3 regions of the Streptomyces afghaniensis genome follow, and region 1 is predicted to be linked to each of the others. Evidence: riboswitches for the same ligand, from Rfam matches in the RefSeq annotation. Region 1 holds a riboswitch; each other region holds the start of a gene.
What was found. A riboswitch is a leader RNA that binds a small molecule or an ion and turns the genes downstream of it on or off. The one in region 1 is predicted to bind cobalamin.
Positions count from the first base shown of each region.

Region 2: linked by a shared signal. The riboswitch ahead of ACH4G3_RS35395 (ribonucleoside-diphosphate reductase subunit alpha) and the one ahead of ACH4G3_RS19100 (ABC transporter substrate-binding protein) in region 1 are both predicted to bind cobalamin.
Region 3: linked by a shared signal. The riboswitch ahead of ACH4G3_RS21625 (energy-coupling factor ABC transporter permease) and the one ahead of ACH4G3_RS19100 (ABC transporter substrate-binding protein) in region 1 are both predicted to bind cobalamin.

Region 1 is NZ_JBIRGJ010000005.1:78,275-85,428, reverse strand. It holds gene ACH4G3_RS19120 (SixA phosphatase family protein) at 1-492, opposite strand, end outside; gene ACH4G3_RS19115 (hypothetical protein) at 489-1,424, opposite strand; gene ACH4G3_RS19110 (ABC transporter ATP-binding protein) at 1,542-2,321, opposite strand; gene ACH4G3_RS19105 (FecCD family ABC transporter permease) at 2,342-3,355, opposite strand; gene ACH4G3_RS19100 (ABC transporter substrate-binding protein) at 3,352-4,371, opposite strand; cobalamin riboswitch at 4,440-4,629, opposite strand; gene ACH4G3_RS19095 (CoA-binding protein) at 4,721-5,149, shown strand; gene ACH4G3_RS19090 (APC family permease) at 5,284-6,924, shown strand; gene ACH4G3_RS19085 (4-hydroxybenzoate 3-monooxygenase) at 6,963-7,154, shown strand, end outside.
Region 2 is NZ_JBIRGJ010000010.1:231,988-239,141, forward strand. It holds gene ACH4G3_RS35380 (bifunctional albaflavenone monooxygenase/terpene synthase) at 1-189, shown strand, start outside; gene ACH4G3_RS35385 (GlxA family transcriptional regulator) at 203-1,165, opposite strand; gene ACH4G3_RS35390 (ribonucleotide-diphosphate reductase subunit beta) at 1,414-2,421, opposite strand; gene ACH4G3_RS35395 (ribonucleoside-diphosphate reductase subunit alpha) at 2,421-4,778, opposite strand; cobalamin riboswitch at 4,903-5,032, opposite strand; gene ACH4G3_RS35400 (GNAT family N-acetyltransferase) at 5,085-5,591, opposite strand; gene ACH4G3_RS35405 (NACHT domain-containing protein) at 5,822-7,154, shown strand, end outside.
Region 3 is NZ_JBIRGJ010000005.1:673,142-680,295, reverse strand. It holds gene ACH4G3_RS21635 (MDR family MFS transporter) at 1-356, shown strand, start outside; gene ACH4G3_RS21630 (serine/threonine-protein kinase) at 856-2,250, shown strand; cobalamin riboswitch at 2,341-2,525, shown strand; gene ACH4G3_RS21625 (energy-coupling factor ABC transporter permease) at 2,556-3,257, shown strand; gene ACH4G3_RS21620 (energy-coupling factor ABC transporter substrate-binding protein) at 3,254-3,631, shown strand; gene cbiQ (cobalt ECF transporter T component CbiQ) at 3,637-4,386, shown strand; gene ACH4G3_RS21610 (energy-coupling factor ABC transporter ATP-binding protein) at 4,383-5,255, shown strand; gene ACH4G3_RS21605 (amidinotransferase) at 5,302-6,432, opposite strand; gene ACH4G3_RS21600 (maleylpyruvate isomerase N-terminal domain-containing protein) at 6,613-7,154, shown strand, end outside.

The DNA of each region.
Region 1 (7,154 bases):
GGGGGTGAGGGCCCGCCAGGTCGTGCCGTGCCAGGACAGTACGGCGACGGCCGAGGTCGGGAACTTGGTGCGGACCCGCTCCAGCGTGTCGTCGAGGCCGTCACCGGCGAGCGCCAGGACGAGTTCTTCCAAGCCCGGGTTGTGCCCGATCAGCAGGAGTGTCTCCACTTCGGGGGACACCTCGTGCACGACGGCCAGCAGACCGGCGGGGCTCGCGGCGTACAGGCGCCGGTCGAACCGGACCGGCGGGGGCGTGCCCCACTCAGCGGCGGCCAGTTCCCAGGTCCGGCGGGCGCGTACGGCGGTGGAGCACAGCGCGAGGTCGGGCAGGCAGTCGGCCTCGGCCAGGGCCTGCCCGGCCGCGGGGGCGTCGCGCCGGCCACGCGGGGCCAGCGGGCGCTCGTGGTCGGCGACGTCCAGGGGCCAGGCGGACTTGGCGTGCCGCAGCACGACCAGGCGGCGCAGCGGGCCCGCTCCGGCGCGCTCCATCATGACGGTGCTCCCAGATCGCGGGTGAGTTCGAGGCCGAGGAGCCGGTCGGCGTAGGCGTACGTCTCGAAACGGGCGCCGTCCGGCAGGTCCGGCTCGTTCTCCACGCCCCGCAGCACGTCGAGCACCCCGGGCACGTCCAGGTCGTCGTCCCAGGCGTCGCGCAACCGCCCGCGCACGTCGTCGGGCACGGGCCGAGAGGGCCGCCGGGCCCAACGCGCAACGGCACCGCGCCACCGGACGAGGGTGGCCTGGGCCTCGCCGAGGACACCCGCCTCCAGCCGGACGGGGGCGCTGTGGTGCCGAGCGAGCAGGGCGAGGCGCAGGACGGCGGGGTCGACGCCGCCCAGGGGACCGGATCCCACCGACTGGCCGCCCGGCGGGTTCGACGCTGCCGAGTCACCGGCCGGCAAGCCTGGCCCACCCGACCGGCCACCCGACAGATTCGACGCTGCCGACTCACGAGCCTGCGGGCCCCACTCCGCCGGGCGGCCACCCGGCGGACCGGACTTCGCCGCTTCACCGACCGACAGGCCCGGCCCCGCCGGCTCGCCGGCCGACGTGGCCGGTCCCGGCGTCTCCACGGGCGCGACGGCGATCCGCACCCCGTCAGGCGCTGTCCCGCCCTCGACGGTGACATGGACGACCTGGGCCTCGCCCAGCCCGGCGCTGACGTCGGGGCTGTCCTCGAAGGGGCGGATGCCGAGGGCCGTGGCGTCCGCGCGCAGCTCGGCCTGGCGGTGCCCGCCGGTCAGCAGGGCCCACACGGGTGTGCCGCCGAGCTCCAGCGCCCGCACGAGCAGGTCCGCCACGAGCAGCACCCGCAGGTTCGTCAGGTCGGAGCCGGTCGCGTGAACTTCGACACGGGTCAGGCCCCGGCGGGCCGGAGCGGCGTCGACCGGCTCGCCGGTCCGGGCGTCGATGATGCGCAGCACGAGGCGAGCGTAGGCCGGGCGGGCGGGCGCACGCAGGCATGTGCGGCTTTTTCCGGCCACCGTGGCGGGAACACCCCACCAATGGCGCGGCGGATGGACCAGGTCGCCACCCGCCGCTCAGCCCAGCGTCCCCAGGAACCGCACATGCGGCCGCTGCTCGGGGCCCTCACGGCTGACGGCGGCCCGCACCCCGTACACCTCGGCGATGAGTTCCTCCGTCAGGACGTCGCCCGGAGCTCCACCCGCCACGACCCGCCCCTCGCTCAGGACGACGACCTCGTCGCAGTACATCGCCGCGAGGTTGAGGTCGTGCAGGGCGACGACGGTGGTGACCGGCAGGCCGGTGACCAGGGCGAGCAGGTCGAGCTGGTGGTGGATGTCGAGATGGTTGGTGGGCTCGTCCAGGAGGAGTTCCCGGGGCTCCTGGGCGAGCGCGCGGGCGATCTGCACCCGCTGGCGTTCGCCGCCCGAGAGAGTGTGCCAGGGCTGGTCGGCCCGGTCGGCGAGGCCGGTGCGCTCCAGAGCCTCGCGCACGGCCCGTTCGTCGTCCGCCGAGCCGGGCGTCCAGGCCCGGCGGTGCGGCACCCGGCCCAGCCGAACGACGTCCCCGACCGTCAACTCGACCTGCGTGTCGGCCTGCTGCTCGACCACGGCGAGCCGGCGGGCGACGGTACGGCGGGGCAGGTCGCCCAGCGGCGTGCCGTCGAGGGTGACGACTCCGGCGGTCGGCGTGAGCAGCCCGGCCAGCAGCCGCAGCAGCGTGGACTTGCCGGAGCCGTTGGGACCGAGGAGGCCGACCGTGGAGCCGGTCTCCGGCGCGAGGACGACACCGTCGAGGATGAGGCGCCCGTCGGCACGGCGAGCGACCCGGTCGGCCCGCAGCCCGGCGCCGGACACCGCTGCTTCCGCTGCCCCGCTCACCGCACCCTCCGTGTCCGGTACAGCACCACCACGAACGCCGGCACCCCGATCAGCGACGTCACGACTCCCACCGGCACCTCCTGGGGATCCAGCACCGTACGGGCGAGGGTGTCCACCCACACCAGGAACACCGCTCCGGCGAGGGCGGTGACCGGCAGCAGCCGGGCGTGCCCGGGACCGGTCAGTGCCCGCGCGGCGTGCGGCAGGACCAGCCCGACGAAGCCGATCGCCCCCGCCGAGCTGACCAGCGCGGCCGTGAGCAGGGCCGTGACACACAGCAGCACCAGACGGGTGCGGGCCACGGACACCCCGAGCGCGGCCGCCGCGTCCTGCCCGAAGGCGAAGGCGTCGAGGGTGCGGGCGTACGACAGGCACACCACCAGCGTCACGGCCAGGACGGCCAGGCACAGCCACACGTCGGTCCAGCCCGCGCCGCCGAGCGAGCCGAGGAGCCAGAACAGCACGCCCCGGGTCGTCTCGGCGTCGGCGGCGGTCATCACGACGAAGGAGGTGAGCGCGGAGAAGAGCTGCATGGCGGCGACGCCCGCGAGGACGACCCGGTCGGTGGTGCCGCCGAGGGTGTGGCTGAGCAGCAGCACCAGCGCGAAGGACACCAGGGCGCCGAGGAACGCGCCCGCGGACACCGAGACGGCACCGCCGCCCACGCCCAGGACGACGACCACGACCGCGCCGGTGGAGGCGCCGGAGGACACCCCGAGTACGAACGGGTCGGCGAGCGGGTTGCGCAGCAACGACTGCATAACCGCCCCGCACACGGCGAGTCCGGCCCCGCACACGGCCGCGAGCAGGGTGCGCGGCAGCCGCAGCTGCCAGACGATCCCGTCGCGGATCGGCGTCAGGTCCGAGCTGCCGAGCCCGAGGTGGGCCGCGACGACCGACCAGACGTCCGCGACCCGGATGTCGGCCGGGCCGACGGTGATCGCCAGGGCCAGGGAGACGGCCAGCAGGAGGGCCCCTCCGGCACCGAGCGCGAGCCCGCGGACGGTCACTTCTTCACGAGCCCGAACTCGCGCAGCTTGGCGGCGACCTGTTCCACGCCCTCGACCGTGCGGATGGTCGGGTTCATGGCCTGCCCGCTGAGCAGCACGTACCGCTTGTGCCGGACCGCGTCCATATTCCTGGTGACCGGGTCGGACTCCAGGAAGGCGATCTTCTTCGCGGCCGACTCGGCGGTCTGCGACTTGCGGGTGAGGTCGCCTATGACGAGGACGTCGGGGTCGCGTTCGGCGACCGTCTCCCAGTTGATCTGCGGCCACTCCTCGTGCGTGTCGTCGAAGACGTTCTTCGCGCCGAGGGCCCGGGTGATGATGCCGGGCGCCCCGCAGCATCCCGCCATGTAGGGCGACTCGGAGTTGGCGAACCAGTACAGGAGAGTGACGTCGGAGGCGTGGATGCCCCGCGTGGCCTTCGCCATGCGCCGCTGGAGGGAGGCCACGAGCCTGTCTCCCCGTTCCTGCACCCCGAACACGGTGGACAGGTCGCGTACTTCGCCGTAGATGGTGTCGATGCCGAGCGCCTTGTCGCGCGCGCCGTCGCCGTCGCCGGAGTTGTCCTTGCCGGAGCAGTCGGACGGGGAGACGTATGTGGGGACGCCGAGCTTCTCGAACTGCTCCCGGGTGGCGACGCCGCCCTTGCCGAGGGTGGAGACGAAGGACGCCGCGACGAAGTCGGGGCCGGCGTCCAGGACCCGTTCGAAGGACGGGTTGTTGTCGGCGATGCGCGGCACGTTGGCGTTGGCCTTCGCCAGCCCCTTCATCACGGGGTCGGTCCAGGTGGCGGTGCCCGCGAGACGGTCGGCGAGGCCGAGGGAGAGCAGGATCTCGGTGGTGCCCTGGTTGAGGGAGACGGCGTGCTTCGGCGGGGCCTCGACGCTTACCTGGCGGCCACAGTTGTCGAGGGTGACGGCGGCCTTGGCGGTGGTGGCCTTGGAGTCGCCGCAGCCGGTCAGGAGCAGGGAGCCGGCCGCGAGCAGGGCGGCGGCACGGGCGGGTCGAGCGAGGGGCACGGAAACAGTCCTCAGTCGTCGAGGGCTCGATCGCGGAGCCCGGTCGTACGGTGCTCCCCCGCCGCGAACGGCCGCGGGGGCCGCCAGCAGGTCTTCGGACTCGGGTTCGTCCGGTGCGGAGCGCCTTCCCGGACGTCATACGTGCCGTCCAGTGGCCGAGGCCCCGCCCGTCCCCCTCACCGCTGCGCGTCAGTTCCGGATTCGCACCGGATTCCCTGACCCACGTACATGGGTTCGACTGGCCTCGGCAAGCTATCACGCCGGGCGCGGGGGAATCACCGCCCGCCTTGCGCCGTTGGACCAGGGGAAGTCCCCAGCAGTTCTTCCGCGACGTACGAGGAGGCCGCCGGTGTACGGCGACGAGGCAACGGTCCGCAGGATCCTCACCGAGCTCGGCGACACCTGGGCCGTGGTGGGCCTGTCGTCGAACCGGCAGCGCGCGGCGTACGGCGTCGCCGCCGTGCTCCAGCGCTTCGGCAAGCGTGTCGTGCCCGTGCATCCGAAGGCGGAGACGGTGCACGGCGAGCAGGGGTACGCCAGTCTGGCGGACGTCCCCTTCGACGTGGACGTCGTGGACGTGTTCGTGAACAGCGATCTCGCCGGCGCGGTCGCGGACGAGGCGGTCGCGAAGGGCGCGCAGGCCGTGTGGTTCCAGCTCGGCGTCATCGACGAAGCGGCGTACGACCGGACCCGCGCCGCGGGCCTGGAGATGGTGATGGACCGCTGCCCGGCGATCGAGATCCCACGACTTCCTCATCACCGCGTACAGAATTCCTGAAGCGCTTTCCAGGAAATACCCGTGCCGGGTCAAGGGTGCGCAACTCGTCTTCTACCGCTGGATAATCGATTCCTAATCTGAGGCCTCTTGCTCGCAGAACTCACCGAGTTCTTTTATGAGAGGCCCCTTGATTCATGGTGAGCGTCGACCAGGCAGCAGCGGGGGTAAAGGGGGGTCCGGGCGGATTGCGCCGGGACGTCGGACTGATCGGGCTCATGTGGGCGTCGGTCGGTTCCATCATCGGCTCGGGGTGGCTGTACGGAGCCGAGAAGGCGGTCGTGGCGGCCGGCCCCGCGGCGATTCTGTCGTGGCTGATCGGCGCGGTCGGGATCGTGCTGCTGGCCCTGGTGCACGCGGAACTCGGCGGCATGTTCCCGGTCGCGGGCGGCACGGCACGTTATCCGCACTACGCGTTCGGCGGACTGGCCGGCATGTCCTTCGGCTGGTTCTCCTGGCTCCAGGCGGCGACCGTGGCGCCGATCGAGGTCGAGGCCATGATCGGCTACGCCGGTCACTGGCACTGGGCGCAGGGTTTCCAGCACGCCAAGGACGGGACGCTGACGACCAGCGGGTTCGTCGTCGCCGTGGTCCTCATGGCCGTGTTCGTCGTGATCAACTTCCTCGGGGTGCGGCTCCTGGCGCACACCAACAGCACCGCCACCTGGTGGAAGGTGGCCGTGCCGCTGGCCGCGATCTTCATCATCGCGGCCGGCAACTTCCACCCGGGCAACTTCACCGAGCACGGCTTCGCCCCGTTCGGCGCCCACGGCGTGCTGAGCGCCGTCAGTTCCAGCGGCATCATCTTCGCCCTGCTGGGCTTCGAGCAGGCGATCCAACTGGCGGGCGAGAGCCGCGACCCGGCCCGTGACCTGCCCCGCGCGACAATCGGCTCGGTCGCCATCGGAGCCGGAATCTACGTCCTGCTCCAGATCGTCTTCATCGCCGCCCTGCCGCTGGCCTCCTTCGCGCACGGCTGGGCCAAGCTCGACTACCCCGGTATCAGCGGCCCTTGGGCAGGACTGGCCACCCTGCTGGGGCTCGGCTGGCTGAGCGTGGTGCTGTACCTGGACGCGGTCGTCTCCCCCGGCGGCACCGGCCTGATCTACACCACCGCCACTTCCCGCGTCTCCTACGGCCTGGCCCGCAACGGCTACGCGCCGAAGATCTTCACGCGCACCGACGCGCGCGGCGTGCCGTGGTTCGGCCTGATCGTCTCCTTCGTGACCGGCGTGGTCTGCTTCCTGCCGTTCCCGAGCTGGCAGCAGCTGGTCGGCTTCATCACCTCGGCGAGCGTGCTGATGTACGCGGGTGCCCCGCTGGCGTACGGCGTCTTCGCCGACCGGCTGCCGCACCGCGAACGGCCCTACCGCCTGCCCGGCGGGAACGTCATCTCCCCGCTGTCGTTCGTCGTGGCCAACCTCATCATCTACTGGTCGACCTGGGACACGCTGTGGCGACTGGGCGTGGCCATCGTCCTCGGCTACGTTCTGCTGGGCGGATACGCCTGGTACGCCACCCGCAAGGGCCTGCCCGACGCGCCCCGGCTCGACTGGAGGGCCGCCCAGTGGCTGCCGGTCTACCTGCTGGGCATGGGCGTCATCTCCTGGCAGGGCGGCTTCGGCGGCCAGGGACACATCGGACTGTGGTGGGACATCGTGGTCATCGCGGTGTTCTCCCTGGCGATCTACTACTGGGCCCGGGCGTCGGCGTCCCGCGCGGAGGAGATCGAGCGGGGCATCGGGGAGGTGGCCGTCACCGAGGTGCCCGTCCACTGACACAGTCCACGCGCGGCCGGGGCCTCCATAATGAGCGCATGACCCAAGCCTCCCCGTCTCCCAACTCCGGCGCCCCGCAACGCTTCCCGGTCGTTGTAGTGGGCGCCGGTCCCGCCGGTCTGACCGTCGGCAACATCCTGCGGGCCGCGGCCGTGGACTGCCTGGTGCTGGAGACCGAGACGCGGGAGTTCATAGAACAGCGGCCCCGGGCCGGAGTCATCGAGGAATGG
Region 2 (7,154 bases), on a different contig from region 1:
ATGAGTCCGTTCAGCGTGGGAAACCGCAAGTGCCCGAGCGACCACTTCTCGATGGCCCAGCTGACGCTGATCACGGCGGCGCTGGCCACCAGGTACCGCTTCGAGCAGGTGGCCGGCTCGAACGACGGCACGCGCGTCGGGATCACGCTGCGGCCGCACGACCTGCTGCTGCGGCCGGTGCCGAGGTGAGCGTGGGGGCGGGTCAGGCCGCTTCGGGGCCCCGGAAGGTCCGCCGGTAGGCGTTCGGCGTCGTGCCCACGGCCCGGACGAAGTGGTGGCGCAGCGTGGCCGCGTTGCCGAACCCTGTTCGACCGGCGATCGCGTCCATGGTCTCGTCCGTCGCTTCCAGCAGCCGCTGGGCCAGCAGGACACGCTGGCGCAGGATCCAGCGGTAGGGGGTCGTCCCGGTCTCCTGCTGGAAGCGACGGGCGAAGGTGCGCGGGGACATGTGGGCACGGGCGGCCAGCTGCTCGACGGTGACCTCCTCGTCGAGGTGGCGCTCCATCCACGCCAGCACCTCGCCGATCGTGTCGGCCTCGGAGTGCGGCAGCGGGCGCTCGATGTACTGGGCCTGGCCGCCGTCGCGGTGCGGCGGCACCACCATCCGCCGGGCGATCTTGTTGGCGACCTCGGAGCCCTGCTCCTTGCGCACCAGGTGGAGGCAGGCGTCGATCCCGGCGGCCGTGCCGGCGGAGGTGATCACCGGGTCCTCGTCGGCGTACAGCACGTCCGGCTCGACGGCCACCCGCGGGTACTGCCGGGCGAGGGCCTCCGCGTGCCGCCAGTGCGCGGCGCAGCGCCGGTCGTCCAGCAGCCCGGCCGCGGCCAGCACGAAGACGCCGGAGCAGACGCTGAGCACCCGGGCGCCGCGGTCGACGCCGCGCCGCAGGGCGTCCAGCAGCTCCGGCGGGAAGTCCCGGGACTCGTAGCAGTGCCCGGCGGGCACGGCGATCAGGTCGGCCGTCTCCAGCCGCTCCAGGCCGTGCTCGACGTGCAGGGAGAAGCCCGTGTTAGTGCGCAGGTGCGGGCCCTCGGCCGAGGCCACCGCGAAGTCGTAGACCGGCAGGCCGTCGTCGCTGCGGTCGGTGCCGAAGACCTCGCACACCACACCGAGTTCGAAGGGGTTCACGCCGTCGAGGAGGACGACGGCCACGTTCTGGAGCATGGCTCCAGTGTGCCTCGTCCGTGGCAGTAATTCGAGGGTCTACGGCAGTACTGCCACTGACGGTAAGGAGTCATCGGCGCGACAGTGGTGTCCATGGACACGAACCAGTCGCAGACACTCATCGCAATGATCTTCGTACTCGGGACGCTGGTCCTCCTGGTCCTCCCGTCAGTGATCGGTATCGTGCGCGACAGGCGCATCGACCGTCAGATCAGGCAGGCCCAGGAGACCCGCGAAGGTGTACCGGCTCAGAAGTCCTCGTCCAGGTCGACGGTGCCCTCCACCGCCACCTGGTACGCGGAGGGCCGCCGCTCGAAGAAGTTGGTCAGCTCCTGAACCCCCTGGAGCTCCATGAAGGAGAAGGGGTTCTCGGAGCCGTACACCGGAGCGAAGCCCAGGCGGGTGAGCCGCTGGTCGGCGACGCACTCCAGGTACTGCCGCATCGACTCGGTGTTCATGCCCGGGAGGCCGTCACCGCACAGGTCGCGCGCGAACTGCAGCTCGGCCTCGACGGCCTCGCGGAGCATGTCCGTCACCTCCTGCCGGAGCCGGTCGTCGAACAGCTCCGGCTCCTCCTTGCGGACGGTGTCGACCACGTCGAAGGCGAACGACATGTGCATCGTCTCGTCGCGGAACACCCAGTTGGTGCCGGTGGCCAGGCCGTGCAGCAGGCCCCGGCTGCGGAACCAGTACACGTAGGCGAAGGCACCGTAGAAGAACAGGCCCTCGATGCACGCGGCGAAGCAGATCAGGTTCAGCAGGAAACGGCGGCGGTCGGCCTGCGTCTGAAGCCGGTCGAGCTGGTCGACCGAGTCCATCCACTTGAAGCAGAACCCGGCCTTCTCGCGGATGGAGGGGATGTTCTCGACGGCCGCGAAGGCCGCCGCCCGGTCGTCGTGGTCGGGGAGGTAGGTGTCCAGGAGCGTCAGATAGAACTGGACGTGCACGGCCTCCTCGAAGAGCTGCCGGCTCAGGTACAGCCGGGCCTCGGGGGAGTTGATGTGCTTGTACAGCGTCAGCACCAGGTTGTTCGCGACGATCGAGTCGCCCGTCGCGAAGAAGGCGACCAGGCGGCCGATCAGGTGCTGCTCGGCGGGGGAGAGCTTGGCGAGGTCGGCGACGTCCGAGTGGAGGTCGACCTCCTCCACGGTCCAGGTGTTCTTGATGGCGTCCCGGTAGCGCTCGTAGAAGTCCGGGTAGCGCATGGGACGCAGGGTGAGCTCGAAGCCGGGGTCGAGAAGGTTCTGGGTGCTCATTACTGGCAGGCCTCGCAGGACTCGGGGTTTTCCAGGGAGCAGGCGACCGCTTCGGGATCCGGGGTGGCCTGCGCGGGGACGGTGGCCTGGGCGGCGCGGGCGATGCGGGTCGCCGGGCGCGAACGCAGGTAGTACGTGGTCTTCAGCCCGGACTTCCAGGCGTAGGCGTACATCGAGGAGAGCTTGCCGATGGTCGGCGTCTCCAGGAAGAGGTTCAGGGACTGGGACTGGTCCAGGAACGGGGTCCTGGCCGCCGCCATGTCGATCAGGCCGCGCTGCGGGATCTCCCACGCCGTGCGGTAGAGGGCGCGCACGTCCTCGGGGATCCAGGCGAAGCCCTGCACCGAGCCGTTCGCCTCGCGCAGGGCCTCCCGGCTGCGGGCGTCCCACACGCCGAGCCGCTTCAGCTCCTGCACCAGGTAGGAGTTGACCTGGAGGAACTCACCCGACAGCGTCTCGCGCTTGAACAGGTTGGACACCTGCGGCTCGATGCACTCGTACACGCCCGCGATGGAGGCGATGGTGGCCGTCGGCGCGATGGCGAGGAGCAGGGAGTTGCGCATGCCCGTCACGGCGACGCGCTCGCGCAGGGCGGCCCAGCGCTCCGGCCAGGTCAGCTCCACGTCGTAGTGGTCGGGGTGGAGCACGCCCTTGGCCGTACGGGTCTTCTCCCAGGCCGGCAACGGGCCGTTGCGCTCGGCGAGGTCGGCCGAGGCCTCGTAGGCGGCGAGCATCATGCGCTCGGCGATGCGGGTGGAGAGCCGCTTGGCCTCCGGCGAGTCGAAGGGCAGGCGCAGCTTGAAGAAGACGTCCTGCAGGCCCATGACCCCGAGGCCGACGGGACGCCACCGGGCGTTGGAACGGCCTGCCTGCTCGGTCGGGTAGAAGTTGATGTCCACGACCCGGTCGAGGAACGTGACGGCCGTGCGGACGGTCTCGTCCAGCCGCTCCCAGTCGATGTCCCCGCCGGCCTGGTCGACGAGCGCGCCGAGGTTGACCGACCCCAGGTTGCAGACCGCCGTCTCCCCGTCGCTGGTGACCTCCAGGATCTCCGTGCAGAGATTGGAGGAGTGGACGACGTGGCCCGGCTCGGCCGTCTGGTTGGCGGTGCGGTTGGCTGCGTCCTTGAAGGTCATCCAGCCGTTGCCGGTCTGCGCCAGGGTGCGCATCATGCGGCCGTACAACTCGCGGGCCGGCAGGGTCTTCTTCGCGAGACCCTTCGCCTCGGCCGCCCGGTACGCGGCGTCGAACTCCTCGCCCCACAGGTCGACCAGGTCGGGCACGTCCGAAGGGGAGAACAGCGACCACTGCGCGTCGGCGTTCACGCGCCGCATGAACTCGTCGGGCACCCAGTGGGCGAGGTTCAGGTTGTGCGTGCGGCGGGCGTCCTCGCCGGTGTTGTCGCGCAGCTCCAGGAACTCCTCGATGTCGGAGTGCCAGGTCTCCAGGTAGACCGCGGCGGCGCCCTTGCGGCGGCCTCCCTGGTTCACGGCGGCGACCGAGGCGTCGAGGGTCTTCAGGAACGGGACGATGCCGTTGGAGTGGCCGTTGGTGCCGCGGATCAGCGAACCGCGGGCACGGATACGGGAGTACGCGATGCCGATGCCGCCGGCGTGCTTCGACAGCCGCGCCACCTGGTGGTAGCGGTCGTAGATCGAGTCCAGCTCGTCCTTGGGGGAGTCGAGGAGGTAGCAGGACGACATCTGGGGGTGCCGCGTGCCGGAGTTGAAGAGGGTGGGGGAGGAGGGGAGGTAGTCGAGCCGGCTCATGAGCCCGTAGAGCGCGGCGACTTCGTCGACGGAGCGGCGGGTGTCGTCCTCGGCGAGTCCGGCGGCCACGCGCAGCATGAAGTGCTGGGGCGTCTCGATCACCTTGCGGCTGATCGGGTGCCGGAGCAGATAGCGGCTGTGCAGCGTGCGCAGGCCGAAGTAGCCGAAGCGGTCGTCGGCGGCCGTGTCGATCAGGGCGTCGAGACGGGCGGCGTGGAGGCGCACGAACTCGGCGGTCCGGTCGGCGATGAGACCCTCCCGGTGCCCGACGGCCACGGACTCGGTGAAGCACGTGACGCCCTGTGAGGCGGCCTCGGCGCGGATCCCGATCGTCAGCAGGCGCGCGGCCAGCCGGGAGTAGGCGGGATCCTCGGAGATGAGGCCGGCGGCCGCCTCGGTCGCCAGGTCGCGCAACTCCGACTCGTCGGCTCGCGCGGAGCGGCCGCGCAGCGCGGCGGCGGCGACCCGGCCGGGGTCGGCGTCGGGGAGGTCGGCGGTCAGCTCGGTCAGGGTCCGCAGCAGCGCGGCACCGGGACCGTCGTGCTCTTTTTCGGCGGCTGAGACCGGATCGGCTGGCGCGATGGTCACGTGGGGCTCTCCCTCGCTCGGCACGGGGGCCTCGCACAGGGCAGGGGGCAGCACGCGAGCGCACGCGGCGTCGCGTCCACCGGCCCATTCCACGAGGCCCGGACGTCAATGCGCACCGGCCGGACGGCCGGGCGCGCTGTCGGCAGGTCCTCGGACTGACTCCCATGCAGGCATGAAAAAGGCATGGGTACACCGTTGCGGGACAGTTCCGGATTCGCACCGGATTCCCCTGCGGCGACAGCGAGCATGAGCATACATCTTGTGCCGGGTGGCGAAAGCACCCCTAGATGTAGTGTCGCGACGGTTTCACAGCGTCAACTCGTAGGTGAGGAGAGTGATGTCGTCGAGCTCCGGAATCGGGTTCCAGTCGCGCTCCGGGACACGGACGAAGCCGAGACGTTCGTAGATGCGGTGGGCGGCGTGCATGGTGCGCTGTGTCGACAGGACGACGCGGACACAGCCGTCCGTCGCACGGGCGCGGTCGACGCAGGCGCGGACGAGGGCCTCTCCGGCGCCGCGGCCGCGGGCCTCGTGGGCGACGGCGAGCATCCGTATCTCGGCCTCCGAGGGGCGGGCGATGTCGGCCATGGGACCGCCGGCCGGGACGAAGGTGACGCCGCCGAGGATGGTGTCGTTCTCCGTGGCCACCAGGACCTCGGCGGCTGCCGCGCGCTTGGCCACGTCCTTCAGTTCGGCCAGGTACCAGTCGCTCTCGCCGAAAGCGAGGAGGCCGTCCTGGACGTAGGCCTGGGCGGTGATCTCGCCGAGGGTCTCGTATTCGCCGGGTTCCGCCTGTCGGATGAGGATGTCCATGGGGCCGAGTCTGCCGGAGGGCAGCCGTACCGGGCGCCGGGGTTTTCGGGTTGCGGGAGGTTCGTCGAGTGTTTCCATGGAAGTAGGTGCCGGCGTCCGAGGCCTCCGACCCGAGATGGCTCTCGGAAGGAGAACGCACGATGACGAGGGTTGTCCGTCACCCGCCAGGCAAGGAGCGGCCGCGTAACGCGCCGATGGCGACCCTGAATGTGAGACGGGCGGGGAACCACGTGCGCCGCGTCTTCCTGGGCTATTGGCACACGCTGACGATCCGTCTGGAGGCCCGTCGGGACACCACGCGTTCCAGGAAGTGGCGCAGGTGGTTCTCCTACACCAACGCGACCAGGATCGTCTGGTTGCTCGCCGCGCTCGCGGTCCTCGCCTGGTGCGGGGAGGGCCTGTGGATCCTGGCCACGGAGAAGACGACCTCGTTCGAGAAGTGGCGGAAGAACAACGAAGGGTTCGAAGCCGTCGTTCGTTTCGTCGGTCCGATCCTCACCGCCTCGATCGCCGCCGCGCTCTTCCTGTTCTTCTGGTACAGCTGGACCAAGCGGCGCTACCTCCGCAAGGCACGTAAGCATCCCCACAGACTGGTCCTCACCGCCGGGCCGGACATCGCTGAGATCGTGGGCCGCGAGGAGGTCGCCCAGGTCATCGCCCAGCGCCTGCGCAAGCGCGACACCCGCAGGCCCTATCTGCTCGTCGGCGGCGTCGGCACGGGGAAGACCGCCGTCCTGGTGCGGCTCACCGAACTCCTGGCCCGGCAGTCTGCCGTCCCCGTGCCCATCCGGCTGAGGGACGCGGACGGAGCCGACCTGAACTTCGAGCGCATGGCCAAGCAGCGCTTCTTCGAGGAGGCACCCCAGGGCATCCTGGCTCGCACCAAGAACGAGCGGGTCTGGCAGCAACTGCTCGCCGACGACAAGGTGGTCGTCATCGCCGACGGCCTGGAGGAGGCTGTTCTCGACGACAGCCTGCAGGAGGACCGGGACAACATCATCCGGCAGGCCATCGAGCGCGCCCACGAGGAGAAACTGCCACTCGTCATCGCGTCCCGGCCGCACAGTCCGCTGGAGACCACACCCGCCGCCATCGTCGAGCTGGAACCGCTCAGCGAGGAGGAAGCGTTGCACTTCGTCGAGGTGCGCGTACCGGACACGGACGAGCGCCGCATCGACTGGATCGTGGAGACGGCGGAGGTCACCGAATCGCCCATCTACCTGAAGATCGCTCGTGAACTGCACGACCGCGGCGCCCTGGAACGGGACCGTCCGCGCAACGACCCGCTCCGGCTGGACACCCGAAGCCTGGACCGCAGCACGCTGCGACTGTGGCTTCTCGAGACGTGGGAACGCGCCCTGTGGGACGGCCGGCTGCGCGACGACGTCTCGTTGGGCCCGCAGGAGCGTCGCGACACCATCGAGGTGGTCTCGGCACTCGCGTGCATCGGACTGCTCCAGGACAAGCTGGAGGTCGGCTTCGCGGAGCTGCTGGACCAGGACGTCCACCCCAATGCGGCGCGGCGGACGACGGCCCGCGCCGAGCACCTGTGGGGCAAGGCAC
Region 3 (7,154 bases), 590 kb from region 1:
CCGGTTTCGCGGTGGTCGCCGCGGCGCGCCCCGCCGGCTGGACCGGTACCGCCGGGCTGCTGCCGGCCGCGGGCTTCGTCGTACTGCTCACCGTGGGGCAGATGCTGGTCGTGCCCGCGGCCCGCGCCTGGGTGCCCGACCTCGCCGAGGAGGGCCGGATCGGCCTCTACATGGGTGCGCTGTCGTCGGTCTCGGGCCTGATCGTCCTCGCCGGCAGCGCGGCCACCGGCTCCCTGCTCGACACGGGCCTCCCGGCCGCCGTGCCCTGGCTGGTCCTGGCGGCGGTACCGGCCCTGGCGGTGGCACTGCTGCCGCGCCGGGAGGAACGGGCGCAGGCGGCGGGCACGGCGGCCTGACGGCACGGGGGAGGCGGGGGGGGCGGGCGCGCGGCGGCCCGGCCACAGGCCGGGCGCAGCCGCGGGCGCGCGGCGACCTGACCACAGGCCCACCGCAGGGGCGGCGCGCGGCGGCCCGACCGCACACGCAGGCCCGGAAGCCGGGCGCGCGGCGGCCCGACCACAACACCCGCAGACGCGGAAGCCGGGCACGCGGAAACCCGGCCGCACGCGCAGAACGCAGGGAGGCGAGGGAGGAGGCAGCGGCGGTCCGATCCGGCGCCCGGCGGCACTGAGGAAAGTCGCGGCAACCACGCGCGCCGCAGCGTCACCCCGGTGGGACGGGACTCCGCTCCCCGTTTTCCGGGACCGTACCGTCCCACGACACCGCACCGGGGAACTGTGGTCACGCGACGCCAGTATCCTGGGTCGGCTGCGGCACCCCCCACCAACCCCCGCTCCGACGCGGGGAGTTGCGGCCTGCGGCGAGGACCTTCCCACGAGCATAGGACGAGGACGAGTGCTGCTAGCGGGCCGCTACCGGCTGGACGTTGAGATCGGGCGCGGCGGAATGGGCGAGGTCTGGCGTGCGTACGACGAGACACTCGCCAGAGCGGTGGCCGTCAAGCTGCTGCTGCCCCAGGACACCGACGCCACGGCGGCCTCCCGGTTCCGCCTGGAGGCCCAGACGGCCGGGCGTCTCAACCACCCCAACCTGGTAGGGGTCCTGGACTTCGGCGAGTACGACAACCGGCTGTACCTGGTGATGGAGCTGGTCGAGGGCGACAGCCTCGCCCGGGTGCTGTCCGTCTCGGGCGCGCTTCCCGCCGAGCGCGTGGCCCGACTCGCCGCGCAGGCCGCCGCCGGGCTCGCCGCCGCGCACCAGCAGGGCATCGTGCACCGGGACGTCAAACCCGCCAACCTCCTGCTGGACGCGGGCGGCACGCTGAAGATCGGCGACTTCGGCATCGCGCGCTTCCTCGACGACCCGGGCGCCGCGCTCACCGCCACCGGTCAGATCGTCGGCACGGGCCTCTACCTCGCGCCCGAACGGGCCCTGGGCCGGCCCGCGGGTCCCGCTTCCGACATGTACTCCCTGGGGTGCGTGCTCTACCAGCTCCTCAGCGGCCGCCCGCCGTTCCAGGCCGACACCGCCGTCGCACTCCTCCACCAGCATCTCGACAACGCCCCCGTACCGCCCCGCGAACTCGGTGTCGCCGGTCTGCCGCCCGCCTTTGAGAGCTACCTCCTCGCCCTGCTCGCCAAGCAGCCCGAGGACCGGCCCACGGCGCAGCAGGCCGCCGAGTGGTTCGCCGGCGGCGCCTGGCGGGGGCTGCCCGAGCCGCTGCCGGAGGCGGCGTCCCCGGTGCCGTCCGCCGGGCCGAGACCGTACGCGGCAGCCGACAGCGGCGCCCCGGCCACGTACGCGCTGCCCACGGGGTCTCGCACCGCCCGGGGCGGGCGTTCCCGTCGCGCCGCGCCCCGCAGCGGTCTCGGCGACCACCGGAGAACGGCAGCGGTGGTGGCCGCGGCGGCCGTCTTCCTCGCCGCGATGCTCGCCGGCATGCTGTGGTTCTCGCCCGACAACACCGCGACGGAGGGCACGGAACCCGACGCGTCCCCGTCCGCGAGCAGCCCGGCCGCCCCCTCGCCCGGCGACTCCGCCGACTCCGCCGATCCTCTGGCCTCCGCCCCGGCGGCCGCCACGACTCCGACCGCCGGCGCAGTGGCCGATGTCACCCCCTCCACCACGGCACCCGATTCCCCGGCCCCCGCCGAAGCGACGAGCGCCCCCGAGAGCCCGGCGCAGGAGACCAACAGCAGCCCGCCGGAGGAGACGGACAAGCCCAAGCAGGAACAGGCTCCGCGCTCGTGGGGGAACGGGGAGGACGAGGACGACGAGGGTGACGACTGAGCCGTCCTGCGCCGGTGTGTGAGCGGTGGCCCCCTCACGCGCCCTTCCGCGCGCCCCCTCGGCTGGCTTGTCATGGCCCTTATCTCGGCATTACTGTCACCACGCCTTGGTGAACGGGAAATCCGGTGTGATGCCGGTGCGGCCCTCGCCACTGTGATCGGGAAGTCCGGCTCCAGCCCTAGCGGGCAGCCACTGGGTTCTCACGGACCCGGGAAGGCGGAGTACGGGCGGTGGGACCCGTGAGCCAGGAGACCGGCCAAGGCGCGTCAACCATCCACGAGGTGCTGGAGAGGGTCTGCTGAGCCATGCACATTGCCGAGGGTTTCCTGCCGCCGGCGCACGCGGTCGCCTGGGGCGCCGCGTCTGCGCCGTTCGTCCTCCACGGAGTCCGGTCGCTCACCCGTGAGGTGCGCGAGCACCCCGAGAGCACCCTGCTCCTCGGCGCCTCGGGCGCCTTCACGTTCGTCCTGTCCGCGCTGAAACTGCCGTCCGTCACCGGCAGCTGCTCCCACCCCACCGGCACGGGCCTGGGAGCCATCCTGTTCCGGCCCCCCGTCATGGCGGTGCTGGGCACCATCACCCTGCTCTTCCAGGCGCTGCTGCTCGCGCACGGCGGTCTGACGACGCTCGGCGCCAACGTCTTCTCCATGGCGATCGTCGGGCCCTGGGCCGGCTACGCGGTGTACCGCCTGCTGCGCCGCTACGGCGTGCCGCTGATGGTCGCCGTGTTCTTCGCCGCGTTCGTCGCCGACCTGTCCACCTACTGCGTCACCAGCGTGCAGCTCGCGCTCGCGTTCCCCGACCCGGGCAGCGGGTTCCTGGGCGCGCTCGGCAAGTTCGGCTCCATCTTCGCCGTCACCCAGATCCCGCTCGCGGTGAGCGAGGGACTGCTGACGGTGCTCGTGATGCGGCTGCTGGTGCAGTCCAGCAAGGGCGAACTGACCCGGCTGGGTGTGCTCCTGGCCGCGAAGGAGTCCCGGAGCGAGACCGAGGCGGTGGCCCGATGAGCAGGAACACGAAGATCAACCTCCTGCTGCTGCTCGCCGTGGCCGCGCTCGCCGTGCTGCCGCTCGCGCTCGGCCTCGGCGACCACAAGAAGGAGCCGTTCGCGGGCTCCGACGGCGAGGCCGAGACGGCGATCACCGAGATCGAGCCGGACTACAAGCCCTGGTTCTCGCCCCTGTACGAGCCGCCGTCCGGTGAGATCGAGTCGGCGCTGTTCTCCCTCCAGGCGGCCCTCGGCGCCGGTGTCCTCGCCTACTACTTCGGCCTGCGCCGGGGCAGGCGGCAGGGTGAGCAGCGGGCGCTGGAGCGGGAGCGGGACTCCGGGAGCCGGGCGGCCGGGGGCACGGCCGAGGAGTCCACGGCCGAAGGGGCCTGAGCCGCGTGCTGCCGATCGACGCGGCGGCGCACAGCAGTCGCTGGCGCCGCCGCCATCCCGTGGACAAGGCCGTGCTCGGGCTGGGTCTGACCCTGCTGGCGATCTCGCTGCCGCCCTGGCCGGGCGCGGCTCTGGTGCTGCTGACCGCCCTGGTGGTGCTGCTGGGTCCGGCGGGCGTGCCCTGGCGCCGGCTGTGGCGGGCCTACCGGGTGCCGCTGGGTTTCTGCGTGACCGGCGCGCTGACCCTGCTCGTGCAGGTCGGCGGGCCGGGCGGCTTCGTCTCGCTCGCCGGTGACGGGCCGGTCCGGGCCGGGGAGTTGCTGCTGCGCACCTCGGCGGCATCCCTGGGGGTGCTGCTGTTCGCGTTCACCACGCCCATGTCCGACCTGTTGCCGCGGCTGGTCCGGGCCGGGGTGCCGGCGCCGGTCGTCGACGTGGCGCTCGTGACGTACCGGATGAGTTTCCTGCTGCTGGACTCCGTGCGCCGGGTCCGTGACGCGCAGGCGGCCCGGCTCGGGCACACCACGCGGGCCGCCGCCTGGCGTTCCCTGGGCGGTCTCGGGGCCACCGCCTTCGTCCGGGCCTTCGACCGGGCGGTCCGCCTCCAGGCCGGTCTCGCCGGGCGCGGCTACGACGGCACCCTGCGCGTCCTGGTGCCCGAGGCCCGGGTCTCCGTCCGCTTCACGACGGCCAGTTGCGTACTCCTCGCGGCGCTGGCCGTCCTCACCTTCGTACTGGAAAGGCCGCTGACATGAGCGAGCCCGCCCTCGTCGCCCTGCGGGGCGCGTCCTTCGCCTACGAGGACGGCCCGGCCGTGCTCAGCGGCCTGGACTTCGGGATCCGCGAGGGGCGCGCGCTCGCGCTGCTCGGCCGCAACGGCAGCGGCAAGACCACGCTGATGCGGCTCCTCAGCGGCGGACTGCGGCCCCACGAGGGCCGGCTGACGGTCGACGGGCAGCCGGTGACGTACGACCGCAAGGGCCTGACCCGGCTGCGGACGACCGTCCAGCTGGTGGTGCAGGACCCGGACGACCAGCTCTTCGCGGCGTCCGTCGAGCAGGACGTGTCGTTCGGGCCGCTGAACCTCGGTCTGGACGACACCCAGGTGCGGGCGCGGGTGGCGGAGGCGCTCACCGCCCTGGACATCACCGCCCTGGCCGACCGGCCCACCCATCTGCTCTCCTACGGGCAGCGCAAACGCACCGCCATCGCGGGCGCGGTCGCCATGCGCCCCCGTGTCCTCATCCTCGACGAGCCGACGGCCGGACTCGACCCCGACGGCCAGGAACGGCTCCTCACCACGCTCGACGGACTCCGTGCGGCCGGCACCACGGTGGTGATGGCCACCCACGACGTCGACCTCGCCCTGCGCTGGGCCGACGACGCGGCGCTCCTCACCCCGTCCGGAGTCCGCACCGGGCCCGCCCCCGCCGCACTGTCCCGCACCGATCTCCTCCGGGAGGCGGGGCTGCGGCTGCCGTGGGGAGCCGCCGCGGCGGAACTCCTCCGCGCGCAGGGGCTGCTGACCGGCACGGAGCCGGGGCCGCGTACGCCTGCGGAACTCGCCGCCCTCGCGGCCGGGCGGCTGGGCGCGCCGGGAGTCCGAGGGGCGCCCGGAGACTGAGGGGCTCAGGCAGCCCGCACAGCGGGAGTCGGCGCGGTGACCTCGGTCAGTCGAAGTAGGACTCGAGGGAGCCGCGGCGCCGGACGTCGAGCGTCGCGCAGTGGAACGAGCCGCCGAACGGCGCGTAGTGCAGCAGGTCGCACGGGATCGGCTCGAAGCCCCACTTCTCCAGGGCCCGCAGCATGCCGGTGTGGTGCCGCTCCGCGATCACCCGCCGTTCGTCGATCATGAGCACGTTCATGCTGAGCCACTTGCCGCACATCGACGTGACCTTGAGCAGCGTCTCGTCGATCGGGTCGGGCTCGGGGGCGACCAGGACGTCCCAGGAGCTCAGGATGCCGGGCAGCCGGCCGACGTCGATGTACTCGGGGTTGACCAGCACCTTTCCGGGAGCGAGCAGGACGAAGGTCGTGTCGATGTGCATGGGCGTGCGGCAACGGCTCTCGATCTCGTGGATGCGGTACCCCGGCCCGAGATGGCGGCGCAGCCAGTCGATGCCCATCCCGTTGGTGACGTTGCTGCGCGTGACGAAGAGGTCCCGCCCGGCCCGGACGAAGTCCGCCGCATCGAAGACCGGCTCGAACTCGGTGAGGATGTACCGCATGGGCTCGCCGTCCTTCGGGACCTGGAAGTCCGGATCGAACAGTTCGTCCGTGAGCTGCGGCTTGGGTGCCGCCGTCCAGCGCGCGCCGCGGCGGAAGTAGTCCTTGAGGAGCGGGCGGTAGGAGTGGGTCTCGAAGTACCGGCACGGCCAGGCCATCGGGGTTTCGATGATCTCGTCGCCGATCACGAGCATGCTGTCCCGCGGACAGGTGTTGCAGAAGCCCCGGGAGGACCAGTCGGGGGTGGCGAAGCGGCGCCGGTGGTCGACCACGTCCGGCCGCCTGACCGTGACGCCGAGGGACTCCAGCAGGGCGACGAACCCGTCGATCTCCTGCTGCGCCTGCTCGACGAGCACGCGCGGATACCGGAAACCGGCGGCGAGTCCCTGCAACCGCCCGGCCCAGGGCGGCACGTTGCAGCTCACCACCGGGTGGTCCGAAGGGATCGTCGCGCCCTCGAGACGCCCGACGATGATCTCCTCCAACGGGTCCCACTCGGTGTACGAGTTGACCGGCGAGACGAGGCGCTCCACGCCCGCGCCCGTCGCAGCCGGCGTTTCGGACCTCCCCATCATGGCCATGCCCACCACCTTCGGATCTCAGGCTTCGGTGATGCACCGCGCTTGCCACGTCACTCACCGTGGCGCGCCGGCCGGGCCGGCGTCAACAGTCGTGCCCGACGGCGCTGTCGCTCGGGCGGTCCTGCCGTCCGCAATCCGCTTGTCCGCCCGCGCGGCACGGCCTACGTTGCCGGTGTGGATCTCTTCTCAAGCTCCTGGTCGGCGTTGCGCGCCGCGGTCGCCGAGCTGGCCGACGAGGACTTCGCCCGGCCGTCCGGCTGTACCGGCTGGCTGGTGCGGGACCTGGTGTGCCATCTGGTCATCGACGCGCAGGACGTCCTGATCACCCTCGCCACCCCCGCCGACGGGGAACCGACCCGTGACGCACTGAGCTACTGGGAGATCTCCGACACGCCGCCGACCGGAGACGACCCGCTCGATGCGCTGACCGTCCGGCTGGCCGCCGCGTACGGGGAACCGCACCTGCTCAAGTTCCACCTGGACGACGTCGGCTCCGCCGCGGGCCGCGCGGCGGAGCTCGCCGGCCCCGGTCTCAGGGTCGGCACCCGCGACGAGGTTCTCACCGTGGGCGACTACCTCTCCACGTACGTCATGGAGTGGACGCTGCACCATCTCGACCTGATCGCCCACCTCCCGGACGCCGCGCCGCCGCCCGCCGAGGGGCTCGCCCGGTCCCGCGAGATGCTGGAGCAGATCGCCGGGAGCGCGTTCCCCCC